DNA from 4 places in the Butyrivibrio sp. VCB2001 genome. Region 2 is predicted to be linked to each of the others. Evidence: predicted binding sites of a transcription regulator. Region 2 holds the regulator's gene; each other region holds the start of a gene.
The links. Region 2 encodes HrcA, which represses chaperone genes, less so after heat shock. Its sites were predicted from a motif close to TGTTAGCACTCNNNNNNNNNGAGTGCTAACA; they were not measured.

Region 1: G589_RS0108205 (Hsp20/alpha crystallin family protein) is a predicted target of HrcA. The motif match lies at 1,989-2,019, and genes of this name have one in related genera.
Region 3: G589_RS0107250 (Hsp20/alpha crystallin family protein) is a predicted target of HrcA. The motif match lies at 1,803-1,833, and genes of this name have one in related genera.
Region 4: G589_RS0116485 (Hsp20/alpha crystallin family protein) is a predicted target of HrcA. The motif match lies at 1,380-1,410, and genes of this name have one in related genera.

The regions. Positions count from the first base shown of each region.
Region 1 is NZ_AUIZ01000006.1:34,234-37,523, forward strand. Features, by position in the region: gene G589_RS0108200 (M13 family metallopeptidase) at 1-1,158, opposite strand, end outside; gene G589_RS0108205 (Hsp20/alpha crystallin family protein) at 1,394-1,855, opposite strand; gene G589_RS0108210 (hypothetical protein) at 2,186-2,599, shown strand; gene G589_RS0108215 (AEC family transporter) at 2,615-3,290, opposite strand, start outside.
Region 2 is NZ_AUIZ01000005.1:183,176-186,465, forward strand. Features, by position in the region: gene dnaK (molecular chaperone DnaK) at 1-267, opposite strand, end outside; gene grpE (nucleotide exchange factor GrpE) at 313-957, opposite strand; gene hrcA (heat-inducible transcriptional repressor HrcA) at 988-2,052, opposite strand; gene G589_RS0107915 (DUF6465 family protein) at 2,232-2,798, opposite strand; gene G589_RS0107920 (phosphatase PAP2 family protein) at 2,927-3,290, opposite strand, start outside.
Region 3 is NZ_AUIZ01000005.1:36,802-40,091, reverse strand. Features, by position in the region: gene G589_RS0107255 (6-phosphofructokinase) at 1-1,210, shown strand, start outside; gene G589_RS0107250 (Hsp20/alpha crystallin family protein) at 1,284-1,748, opposite strand; gene G589_RS0107245 (DJ-1 family glyoxalase III) at 1,997-2,548, opposite strand; gene G589_RS0107240 (CYTH domain-containing protein) at 3,211-3,290, shown strand, end outside.
Region 4 is NZ_AUIZ01000025.1:12,104-15,393, reverse strand. Features, by position in the region: gene G589_RS20420 (methyl-accepting chemotaxis protein) at 1-793, shown strand, start outside; gene G589_RS0116490 (hypothetical protein) at 804-992, shown strand; gene G589_RS0116485 (Hsp20/alpha crystallin family protein) at 1,542-2,000, shown strand; gene G589_RS21465 (hypothetical protein) at 2,113-2,391, shown strand; gene G589_RS21460 (alpha/beta fold hydrolase) at 2,469-2,759, shown strand; gene G589_RS0116475 (NUDIX hydrolase) at 3,149-3,290, shown strand, end outside.

The DNA of each region.
Region 1 (3,290 bases), on a different contig from region 2:
GGTTTTGTTGAGAGCTCCGAGCATTGCTGTATGGCCTATGAAATACTCGAACTGCAGAGAGTCTTCGCGCTGCTGCTCTGACTTACCGAAATCCATAGGCTGCTGGGTCTTGGATTTAGAGAATTCACTCATTTTATCCAATGTGTCCCTGTCAAGGCACATTGCACTGTCCAGGCAATAATTGACTATCAGATAGTCCTTCATCTCGTCCAGATTGCTCTTCTTGCACAGCCCTGCGAGCCTCTTTGTGTAAAACTCGGAAATAACCAAATATTCAGCGTTTGAAAATCCCCAGTCATCCAAAAGTTTGATGAGCGGGAATTTACCTGCAATCTTTGCTGCCTCATCCCTGGTTTTTGTGCTCTTTGCCACATCTTCCAAGGACATGTCCACTGTTGAAGAAGCAACTGCTTTCTCCCACTTAAGGCAGTTCTTAAAGATCTTTTTCGCATCGCTCTCCGGATAGCCAAGGGTCTCTAACATGTACAGCACCCTGTTCTCTACCTGCTCATACATCTCAAGAGTCGATGCTGAATTCAGCTTGTCATAATAAAACTTCCCGTTCGGAGCCTGCAGGGAAAGCTTCGGGGTATCTACTATTGTAAGGTTAATATCGGGATACTCTTCAATATGATATGAATCCATTACGTCCACCGTTATCGGCGCAAGCGCAAGTGGATTTCTCTCAAGATCTCCAAAGAAAGCATACAGTTCATCCATGCTGCTTATGGATTCAATGTCTGCTATATAGGGCTTTAGAGGTTCTACGCCCTGACTATTTCTATAATCCCAGTCTGATGAAAGCGCATAGTACTTTCTGAGTACCTCCGCCTCTTCTCCGGGTAGTGATTCATCTGTAGCAGCTTTTTTCATCTTTTCCAGAACCAGATCCGAAACGTCCTGAAATACGCCGCTGTATTCATTGCCAATTTCCAGCTTCCACTCTTTGTTTTTGGCCGCTGCGAAATCATCCTGCGGGCGATACTCCTTATCCGCCTTCACTGAATCATAAAGGTCGGAGTCCACCCACCCCTTGCTCAGCGCAGAATTAAGACGATCCTGAAAGCTTTCTGCCGTACCACTGGAAGCAGCAGCGCAAGCCGTTAGGACAAAGGCCATCACCAGCGAAGTCACAACAATCGTCGGTCTTTTCTTCATCAGTCCTACTCCTCTCGTAACTGTGTCATTAGAAAACCTCAACAAATCTCCTATTTACCATTATAACGGTAATTATGCACCAAAATTCCAAAAAGAATATAAAATTTGAGCCCCTGACTCCGTCCCTAGGGCTCAAAAGTGAGCCCCGGGGACGGAGTCAGGGGCTCATTTTTCGGAGACAAAAAAGAGCCTCCGCGTAATGCGGAGGCTCAAACACTTACATTTCAGGTATCGGTTATCCTTCGATAGCTATCAGATTCTTTTCCGGAATCTTCTTGTCCATGGCCTTTTTAGGAATTGTCAGATTCAGAACACCGTGTCTGTAGTTGGCTTCAATGTCGCCTTTCTCGACATTCTCACCTACATAGAAGCTTCTGCTCATGGATCCGGCGTACCTCTCCTGACGGATCAGTTTGCCTTTCTTGTCTTCATCTCTGTCAAGGTTCTTGGATGCGCTTATTGTGATGTAACCGTCGTTCAGTTCTACTGTGATGTCTTCTTTCTTGAAGCCCGGAAGATCTATTGAAACCTCATAGTTGTCATCCTTCTCACGGATATCGGTCTTCATCATCCTTGCTGCCTTTCTTCCGTAGAGCTTACGCTCCATGCCTCGACTCATGTCGTCGAATTCCTTCATGTAAGGGAATCCAAACAGATCGTCTATGAAATTCTCTTCAAAAATACTAGGTGTTAACATAATGCTTACCTCCTTTGCACAAAAACAATTGGTTAACTGTTATTGAGCAATGGGACGGAGGGTTTGGATCTTAGGAAAGCTAAGTCCTAACGGTCTTCTCTGTTCCTTTGTTCTATAATCACTATAACACCGACATTAGCACTCGTCAACAGAGAGTGCTAATTTGGATAAAAAACTATTGTACACTCCAATACAGAATTAATCTTTTTCCAAAAAAGGGGAATTAAACTCCGCTATTACGCCGCATCGGCCATGTAACTATGCGCCTCTTTGTCTTATCATCGTATTATCTAAAACACTATTTTGTTTGATTTAAACGGAGGAAATACCATGTTTGATATGAGAACAAGAGAAATACAGGAAGCCATTGCTGCAGCAGACGTTGCACTTGATCATCTTGAAAGAGCTAAAAGGAGCCTCTCAAGCGCCAGCGGATGGGGATTATTCGATACCCTCGGTGGCGGATTTATCAGCGGTCTTATTAAACACAGTAAAATGAGCGATGCTGAACACGAGATCAATCAGGCAAAACAGGCGCTTGAAAAATTCTCTAAAGAACTTAGAGACGTAAACGGCTATTCATCAGTGCACATCAACGGATTCCTTACATTCGGAGATCTCTTCTGCGATGGATTTTTGATGGATGTCATTGTACAGTCCCAGATTGGCAAGGCAAAACGCGAGTGCGAAAATGCTATAAATCAGGTTACAAGCATCAGAAACGACCTTCAGAGAATGCTCTGACGAGGCCCTTACTCATCACAATTGGAGCAAAAGAGATATCAGCGGAATGGTAGCTACTGACAGAAGCGTAGATAATGCTACTCCCTTAGAGGCCAGAGCATAATTACCCCCATACTGCTGCGCAACCATTGCAGTCATGGAGCCGATCGGAGTTGCCAGCATAACATAGCACACCTGCAATATCAGCTTGTCATCAATGAATAAACCAAGGAGCAAAACTCCAAGGATCGGCACTGCTATCAGCTTTATCAGTGAGAACAGCAGGAGCTTAACATCACCAAACAGCTCTTTAACTTTTATGGAAGTCATGGACTGGCCGATTACCATCATACTAAGAGGTGCAGCAATGCTGCTGAGGTGCTTGGCAGATGAAGTGATAAAAGACGGCATATGAATACCGGAAACATATATAGTGATCGAAATGATGCAGGAAATGACGCCAATGTTCAAGATCTTTTTGAGCGGACTACCGCCTTTAAGCGGATTATCACCCTTAATTGCTACGATTCCGTATGTATACATGAGAAAATTGTAGGGGAACTGAAAAAGTGCCCCGTACAGCACCGCTTCCGGGCCGTACGCAGCCTGTAAGATGGGAAGACCCATAAACCCTACGTTAGAAAAGATCGTCATGACGCGATATATACTTTTGTCATCGTTCTGAACCCTTAGAATTGGCAGAATAATGAAG
Region 2 (3,290 bases):
CTGAGGTGAATACTTCTTGCCGTCGATTGTACGGCCGTGATCTGTACCCATATCTCTCTTGATTGATGAGATTGTGTTCTCAGCATTTGTTACTGCCTGACGCTTAGCAGGCTCGCCGACGATTCTCTCGCCGTTCTTTGTGAAAGCAACGATTGAAGGTGTTGTTCTAGCGCCTTCTGCGTTAGCGATAACGGTGGGCTTACCACCTTCCATAACTGCTACGCAGCTATTAGTTGTACCAAGGTCGATACCAATAATCTTACTCATTTCTTTTTCCTCCGTTTATTATAATAAGATTCTGTATTTACTAAGTTATTGTGCTACAGCCACCATGCTGTGTCTGAGCACTGTATCATGGAACATGTATCCCTTCTGAAGCTCCTGGGCAACGATTCCGGATTCGTATTCCTGGGATTCCACCTGCATTACTGCATTGTGGAGGTTTGGATCAAACTCTTTTCCAACCGCTTCTATTGGGGTTACTCCGAGATCTTCAAGCTGCTTGATGAGCTGCTTGTAAATCTTGTTCATGCCGTCTGCAAAAGCTCCGTCTTTCTCAGCCTCGGGAACTGCTGCAAGACCTCTTTCAAAGTTATCTACTACAGGAAGGAGCTTCTCAAGGACATTGCCCTGACCAAGTTCGAACTGCTGTGATTTCTCTTTGTCGGTTCTCTTCCTGAAGTTCTCAAACTCCGCCATCTGTCTCAGGACTTTGTCGTTAAGTTCATCGATCTTTTCCTGAAGCGGATTCTTCTTTTCTTTTTTATTCTCTTCTTTTTCTACAGTAGCCTCTTTTTCAGCATCATCTTTTTCCTCCTGTGAATCAGGTGTCTGTGCTGTTTCTTTCTCTTTGGCTTCCTCTTCAAGTTCTTCCATGATGTTCTCAAGAACTTCTTCTTTTTTCTTTTCCTCAGCTGATTTAGCCTTGGAAGAAGCCTTCTTCTTATCTTCGCTCAATTCAAATTGCCTCCTTAAAGCTTATGGGATCTAATCCCTTTTATATAGATCATCAAGTGCATGACGCATATTCTTAAGCGTCGTTATAACCTTGTCGTAATCCATTCTCTTGGGTCCGATGATTCCTACGGTACCCTTCATGCCATCACCAAGCTCGTACGTTGCGGTAACAACGCTGCAGTCCTTCATGGACTGGATCGGTGTCTCGTTTCCGATGTAGACCTGGATTCCGGTCTCTTCATGGTCAGAGGAGAGTGTGTCCTCAACGATACTCGAAAGGTCCTTGGTATCCTCAAAGGTGCTGATGAGCTCGCTGGCCTTGGCCGAATCCGTAAGCTCAGGATACTTAAAGAAGTTCATCGTACCGCTGGTATATATCTGAAGGTCGTCATCTGCTGTTATTGATTCTGCAGCTGCATCGATGACGTTTCCGATGATCTCACTGTGAATTCCGGCTTCCTGCTTGACTGCTGCGATAAGTCCAAGGTTAATGTCCTCTACAGCAAGTCCGTCCAGCCTTGTATTCATGAGAATGTTAAGCTTGAGCATTGTTGCGTCATCAAGTTCCTCTTCAACAGGAATGATCTTGTTCTTAATGACGTTTCCTTCTATGACGATGGTCGCCAGAAGGTGCTCTGCATCAACCTTGGAAATCTGGATGAACTTGAGCTTGTTCTTGCGGATCTGAGGTGCTGAGATCATTGTGGCGTAGTTGGTATCAACCGCAAGGGTCTTGGCCACCTGCTTAAGGAGGTTCTCAAGCTTCTCTTCCTTATCAAGAAGCATCTCCTTCATGTTCTCAACTTCCTGTTCCTTGTCCCTGAGCATCTCATCTACATAGACTCTGTAGCCCTGGTCGGAAGGAATTCTTCCCGCAGAAGTGTGGGGCTGAATTATAAGTCCCATCTCCTCAAGATCTGCCATCTCATTTCTGATGGTGGCTGAACTCAAGTTAAGATCAGTATCCTTGGAAATAGTCCTTGATCCGACAGGCTCTCCTGTCTCAAGGTAGTTCCTTACTATTGCATGTAGTATGGTTCTCTTTCTCTCATCAAGTTCCAAGTCTGTACCCCTTCCTCTGTCTCCGGATTTCATTGAAAGGCTTTTGTTTTGAGTTGTTAGCACTCAACTCATTCGAGTGCTAACATCTTCTCTGTAACATAAAATATCACTCGCGGGAACTAATGTCAACCTTCTAAATGTTAAATATGGATAAAAAAACAGCAGGCACTGAAAGTGTCTGCTGTCTGTAGTCTCATTATATAAGAGAATGATCAAAGATCGATTCTGCCCTGTACCTTGTCATCAACAACGTAGTAAGCTGCATTCTCTTCAGGCTTTACATAAACGCTGAGCTTCTTCATAGCGTCTACATCTCCGCCCATATCGTACTTGTAGTTGTTCTTAGCGTTTGTAACGATTGTATCGTATGTAACGTTTCTGTCACCATACTGAAGAACGATGTTAGTCTTAACTTCTGTTGTTGCTGCTGCCTTCTTAGCTGCAGGCTTCTTAGCTGCTGTAGCTTTCTTAGCAGGTGCTGCCTTCTTTGCAGGTGCTGCTTTCTTTGTCTCAGCCTTCTTGGTTGTAGTAGCTTTCTTAGCTGCAGGCTTCTTAGCCTCAGTCTTCTCAGCTGCCTTCTTAGGCTCAGCCTTCTTAGCAGGTGCTGCCTTCTTTGCTGCAGGCTTCTTAGCTGCTGTAGCCTTCTTTGCAGGTGCCTTCTTCTCTTCTGCCTTTGCAGGAGCTGCCTTAACTTCTGCTGCCTTAACTTCTGCAGCTACAGGTGTCTTGATTGTTGCAACAGGCTTCTCAGCTGCATCAGTCTTCTTGATCTCTGCCATTTTTACATTTCCTCCTCAAAATCATTGTCTGATTTGTTGTAGCTCGTTAAAACAATAAAGCGATTACGAAATAGAGTTTACACTCATTATTCTGCGTTGTCAACGCATTTACAAAGTTTTAAGGACTTTTAATCCTTGATATATGCGGCATAAACAGAAACCAGTGTCAGGGAAAACAGTATTCCCGCGAGTATATCGGTGGCCCAATGCACTCCGGCCAGCATTCTTGCGCATACTCCGACTACCATCAGCACCGCAGCAGCAACAGTCAGTATTCTGACATAGCTCTTTTCGGCAAAGAGTCTTTTCCACGCGATGATGGCACTTCCGAAGACGCTGCAGATGATCAGTACATGGCTTGATGGATACGAGGTCTCAAGCTCAGTCTCTCCGGGCGGAATGATCGGTCTGTAGTTGATCGGGATCTTACTGAAAGCAACATAGATGATCGCAACCACCAGATAAAGCATTCCAAGTCCAAGGATGATCTTT
Region 3 (3,290 bases), 150 kb from region 2:
AGTAGGACAGTCCGGAGGACCGACGTCAGTCATCAATTCCAGTCTTGCAGGGGTTTTTGAGGCGGCAAAGAGTCGCGGATCTGAGCATGTTTACGGCATGTGCAACGGCATACAGGGATTTCTGGAAGATAGATATGTTGACCTGGTGGAGATCTTCACAAAGCCGATAGACATAGAGCTTTTGAAGCGCACTCCATCAAGTTATCTTGGCAGCTGCAGGTACAAGCTTCCCGATATTAATGATGATGGGGCAAAAGAGCTTTATGAGAAAATTTTCGCTAAGCTCGATTCCATGAATATTGGATATTTCTTTTACATAGGTGGTAATGACAGCATGGATACCATCAACAAACTTGCTGCTTACGGCGCAGGAAAGGGAAGTGATATACGCTTCATTGGCGTTCCCAAAACTATTGATAACGACCTCACAGTAACCGACCATACTCCCGGCTATGGTTCCGCAGCCAAGTATATCGGAGTTGTGATGAAAGAGATCATCAGAGATGCTACAGTTTACGGCACTAAGTATGTGACTGTAGTTGAAATAATGGGAAGAAATGCCGGATGGCTTACAGCCGCTGCTGCCCTTGCCAAGGGCTGGGACTGCGAGGGCGTTGATATGATCTGCCTTCCCGAAGTTCCCTTTAATGTGGAGAGATTTGTTGAAAAGGTCAGAAAGATGCAGGAGAAAAAGAGCAGCATCGTGATCGCAGTTTCAGAAGGTGTTAAGCTTGAAGACGGACGCTATGTTTGCGAGCTTTCAGATGACGTTCATGCTGTTGATGCTTTCGGACACAAGAGCCTGACGGGTACAGCGCGATTCCTGGCAAACACTATTGCCAAGCAGCTTGATACCAAGACCCGCTGCATAGAGTTGTCCACACTTCAAAGATGCGCTGGTCACCTTACCAGCAGAACAGATATCACCGAGGCATATCAGGTAGGCGGAGCAGCAGTGAAGGCCGCTTTCGAAGGTTGTACCGGCGAAATGGTGGCACTAAAGCGAATTTCCAACGCACCATACCAGTGCACCACAGAACTTCATCCTATTTCAGAGATTGCAAATCTCGAGAAAAAGGTTCCGCTTGAATGGATCAGCGAGGACCACACTCAGATGAAGCAGGAGTTTATTGATTACGCATATCCTCTTATTCAGGCAGAACTGACACCGATGTTTGTAGGTGGTCTGCCACAGCATATTTCCCTTTAATGACATGAAAAAGGCTGTCACACTAGTTCTTAGTATGACAGCCTTTCTTATGTTTATGTTTAGGTCACTGCGATCAATCCTTAACTTCAATCTGGATAGCTTCTTCCTTCTCAGGGATGGCTTCCTTCTTAGGAAGGTTAACGGTAAGAACACCGTTTCTGTACTGAGCGATGATATCCTCAGGCTTAAGGCCTTCTACATGGAATGATCTCTGATATGAAGAGCTTCTTCTCTCGCGGCGGATGTACTTGCCGTTCTCGTCCTTCTCATCCTTGTTCTCATTGTGAGCAGCACTGATTGTCAGAGTGTCATTCTTGAGATCAATCTTGATGTCTTCCTTGTTGAATCCCGGAAGCTCAGCTTCGAGCTGGTAGCAGTTATCCTTTTCAATAACATCCGTTCTCATAAGACCGGTGCTTGATTCAAAAGGCCTTGTCTCTCTAGGGGTTCTGCACTGTCCGCCAAAGAATCCATCGTTAAAGAAATCATCCATCTCATCAAAAATATCATTGTTACTCCAAAGCATAGGCATCAACATAATTATCACTCCTTTTCTATTTATATTTTGTTTGTTGTAGTGTTTTATCCTTTTTATTAGCACTCTCATGTATCGGCTGCTAATTTCTTGTTACAAGTATGTTATAGAACAACTAGAACAAATTGTCAACAAGTTTTTTTCTAAAGAAATTATAAACTGCAAACAATCCCGCAAACACTGGGCTAGCGGGATTGTTATCAAATATATTTCTATGTATTTTTTTGCGGAGATGATCGTATTTACATCTTTTACTGTCTGAAAATGATCTTTTTAGCCATGTCATCGGCAGCTTCTTTGCCTTGGAACTCCTCGATAATAGCTAGTCCAAACGGAATAGCTGTTCCCATTCCGCGGCTGGTGATGAAGTTGCCGTCTTTTACAACCTCTGTGGTCTGAGAATCAGCGCCTTGGAGAAATTCTTCATTTCCGGGATAGCAGGTAGCCTTTTTGCCGTTTAAGACACCCATCTTGCCAAATAATCTGGGCGCTGCGCAGATTGCAGCAAGTTTCTTGCCTGCATCGGCGAAGGCCTTGATCTGAGCCTTCAGAGGTTCGCACGCATCCAGATTGTTGGTTCCCGGCATTCCGCCCGGAAGAATTATCATATCTGTTTCATCAAATTTAATGTCTGAAAGCAGAGCGTCTGCCACAACTGTAATATTGTGAGAACCTGTAACCTGCTTGTTGCCTGTTATTGAGGCTGTTGTTATCTCGATCCCTGCTCTGCGAAGCAGGTCAACAACTGTCAGAGCCTCTATTTCTTCAAATCCTTCTGCCAAGAATATCACTGTCTTTGCCATATCGTGTTCCTCCCTAAATGTTGCTTTGTTTTTCAACTTATTGGTTTCGTAATTCTGCCATGGATGTCTTGCCTACGATAGCATTCACAAGAACAATTCTAGCACAAGAATAGGTGTGGTACTATAATTTGCTGAGTACTTGAATGATCTGTGCCGGCTTGTGGAGCGTTCTTACATAATCAGTGAAGCTCTACTGTATGGGAATAAAAAGCGAATTTTTACAGTTGCGTATAAAGCCGTGATTTGCGCAACTCTACTGTATCTGAACAAAAATTATATGCATACAGTAACCCTGATTGTTAAGCACTGAGTGACCTTACTGTATTTAATCAAAAAGTCTATCCATACACTAGCTCACTTTGAAATGTCTGACTGTATGGGGACGAAAATTTAATCAATACAGTAGAGCCTTGCGATAAATACTGAAAAGACTGAGTGTATAGAATCAAAAATCTAAACCATACAGTAGAACTCGGAGGAAAGCCCTGTAAAGCCTTACTGTATAGAAATAGAATCTTTCTTCCTACCGTAATACCATCGTATATTTTTCGTTTTCAATACAGCTCCTTCGTATTACAATAGGTAAAGGATTGAATACAGGCATGAAAACAAGCACAAATACAGACATATACATAACATCCAAGAAGGAGACCACATAAAGCATGGGCATAGAAATAGAAAGAAAGTTCACAGTAAAAGAGCTCCCGAAGGACTTGGACAAGTACCCGTTCCATGTAATTGA
Region 4 (3,290 bases), on a different contig from region 2:
CCAGCAGGCAGATGAAATTCAGAACGCATCAACAAACGTAGGATATATCGGTGATGCGGTAGGTGATGTGCAGACTTCGACAAGTAACCTCGAAAGTCTTGCGGGCAAGATGAAAGAGGCTTCGGAAGTATCAAGTGCATCACTATCAAGCTTACAGGAATCTTCCGGTGAAATGACGGCTAAGATAGATGAAATATCAGAGACAATCCATAGGACACAGGATGCAGTAGATACCATCTCAGAAAAGGTAGAGGGTATTACAAATATAGCAACACAGACAAACCTCTTATCACTAAATGCCTCAATCGAAGCTGCAAGAGCTGGCGATGCAGGAAAAGGCTTTGCAGTAGTAGCTCAGGAAATCGGAAAACTCGCAGAAGATTCTAAGATCATGGCTGATGATATCAAAAAGCAGATGGAAGAACTTCTTGAACAGGCAGGAGCAGCAGTTGTGGCAGCCAAGGATGTCAAAGACGCCAACCTTGAACAACAGGCATCTCTTGGAGAGACCATTCAAAGCATAAATGGTATGATAAATGATATAAATGATACTGTTGGAGGTGTTCAGACAATAAGTAGTGGTGCTGAAAGATGCGATACATCAAAGAATGCAGTTGTTGATGTTATGAGCGCTCTTTCTGCAATCTCAGAAGAAAATGCAGCATCATCCGAGGAAACAGGAGCATCCATGCAGGAGCTTTCGGCTACAGTTACAACTCTCGCTGGTTCTGCAAATGGTCTTAAGGATATTGCTGATAAACTGAACAGAGATATGGAGTTCTTCAAAGAATAATTGGGGTTTTATGAAGATCGATGGTAATGCCTGGATCGGAACTAACGCGCACTTTGATGAAGAGCGAGGAGTGCTTATTGTTGGTTACCAACAAGGTACATATGCATTGAGTGTTAGAGGAACAACGCTTATAGTAAAGCATGAAGGTGGTAAAGATAGTTCCATGGCTGCAAGTTACAGGCGTATTGGTGACAAGTAATAATCCATATGTGGTAAGTGCACATGTCTAAGATTTCCCTCTGCTTGTAACATGTAACATCTGCAGAGGGAAATAATTTTGGAGAAACAGTATCAGATTTAACGTCCTCCGATTTTATACCAGAACCAAGCATTTAGTCATCATGTCCTGTCTCCCCAAATAGTACCATATCATAAAGGATCATGAAGCGGAGATTTATGTATATTGCCTAAGAGGAAGCAGAAGCATAAGCGCTGTAAAGAAACTGAAGACTTTTGGCTATAAAAGAGCCAGAAGCATAGGCGGAATCACATCATATAAAGGATTAACAGTACTAGATTAAGGGATGCCTCTATTTTATGTCCGGATGATAAATTTGTAATAAGAAGTGCAATACTATTTTATCCAAATTAGCACTCTCTATTGACGAGTGCTAATTGCGGTGTTATAGTGTTCGTAGAACAAAGGAACAGAGAAGACCGTTAGGACTTAACTTTCCTAAGATCTAAACCCTCCGTCCCATTGCTCATTAACATAGATAATGTTTTTGATGCAAAGGAGGTATGTATTATGTTAGCACCCAGTATTTTTGAAGAGAATTTTATCGATGATCTGTTTGGATTCCCAATGAATGAATTTGACGACATGGAGAGGAACATGGAGCGTAAGCTCTATGGAAGAAAAGCAAACAGGATGATGAAGACCGATATCAGGGAAAAGGATGATAACTACGAAGTATCAGTTGACCTGCCAGGCTTCAAGAAGGAAGAGATAACAGTAGAACTTGATAACGGCTATCTTACCATCAGCGCAGCAAAGGGCCTTGATAAGGACGAGAACAAGAAGGGCAAACTTATCCGTCAGGAGAGATATGCAGGATCCATGACAAGGAGCTTCTATATTGGAGACAATGTAGAGAAGGGCGATATCGAGGCAACCTACAGGCACGGAGTTCTTACGGTGACAGTTCCTAAGAAAGCCCTGGAAAAGAAGATCCCGGAAAAGAATCTGATAGCTATTGAAGGATGAAAAAGCTTTATTTTAAGGCACCCGGTACAATCAGTACCGGGTGCCTTTTCTACTAAACACCTCAGAATGTTATAATTTAAAGGAAAAAAGCATTGTACGAGGAGTTTAATAAATGAGCAGATTAAAAGAATTACGCATCCATCATGGGGAAGGTTTTGCAGAAAGTGGGATTGTTTGCGTGTTTTTCGACTTCTGTGGAGGTGGAACAGCATCCACAAGTGACGGAGATATGAAAAATATGACTATTGAGACGGAAGCTGCCGATCTTGATGCAGTGCTTGATACTGTAATAGAGCTCCCGTATATCAATAGCGAAGCCATATATCTCCAGGGGGAAGCCAGGGCGGCTTTGTATCGGCCATTGTTGGCGCAAGAAGGAAAAGTGATATAAAGGGTCTTATCCTGTGGTATCCGGCATTTGTCATACCGGACGATGCCAGAAAAAGACTGGAAACAGGAAATTCGAGCATGTTTGGCAGGGAAATAACTGCTGAATATGATAATGTCGCAAAGAATATAGATGTTAAGCAGCTCCAAAGAGGCTTTGGGAAGCCGGTTCTTCTTATACATGGGGACCGGGATGACGTGGTGCCAATAGAGTATTCAAGGGAAGCTGCAGCCAACTATGGATATGCCACGCTTAAAGAGATACGTGGTGCAGGCCATGGATTTGACGGGCAGGATAGCGTTAATGCAAGAGAGATGTCCATCGAGTTTGTAAAGATTTATGAGGGAATAGCAGGCTTAAAATTGAGGTAAGGTCACAATTTCCCTCAAGCTAAGCAGGAGATGCTATGGCGAGAAATGTTCCCAGATTGTGTGTTAATTGTGGAAGGACGTTTACAGCCCAACATGGAGGAGCTATGTTCTGCTCACTGTCATGTAAGAGGATGTATGGCAACCATGTGAGCTTTAGATGCAGGGATTGCCGGAATGCTTCCTGTAAGGTCAGAAACAATGACCTGGTAAATTCGCCTCCGGACTGTGAAAACCTAAAGAACCCCAATAGGGCAGATTAAAGGCTGAAAAGTCGAATCATGTGACGACTTCTCAGCCATGCTTTAACTGATCATTTTGTTTTTACAGAAATAAAGAGGATTGTAAGCGATTGGAAATAGATTCATCAAGGGTGATGGGAGAATGAACAGATGAATTATATTGCAGAAATGAGAAAGCACGTAGGTCATGATCTGGTTATGACTGTCGGATGTGGCGTGTTAATAGAAAACGAAAAGGGAGAGCTTCTTCTTCAGAGAAGGAGTGACACCGGACAGTGGTGTGTACCAGGTG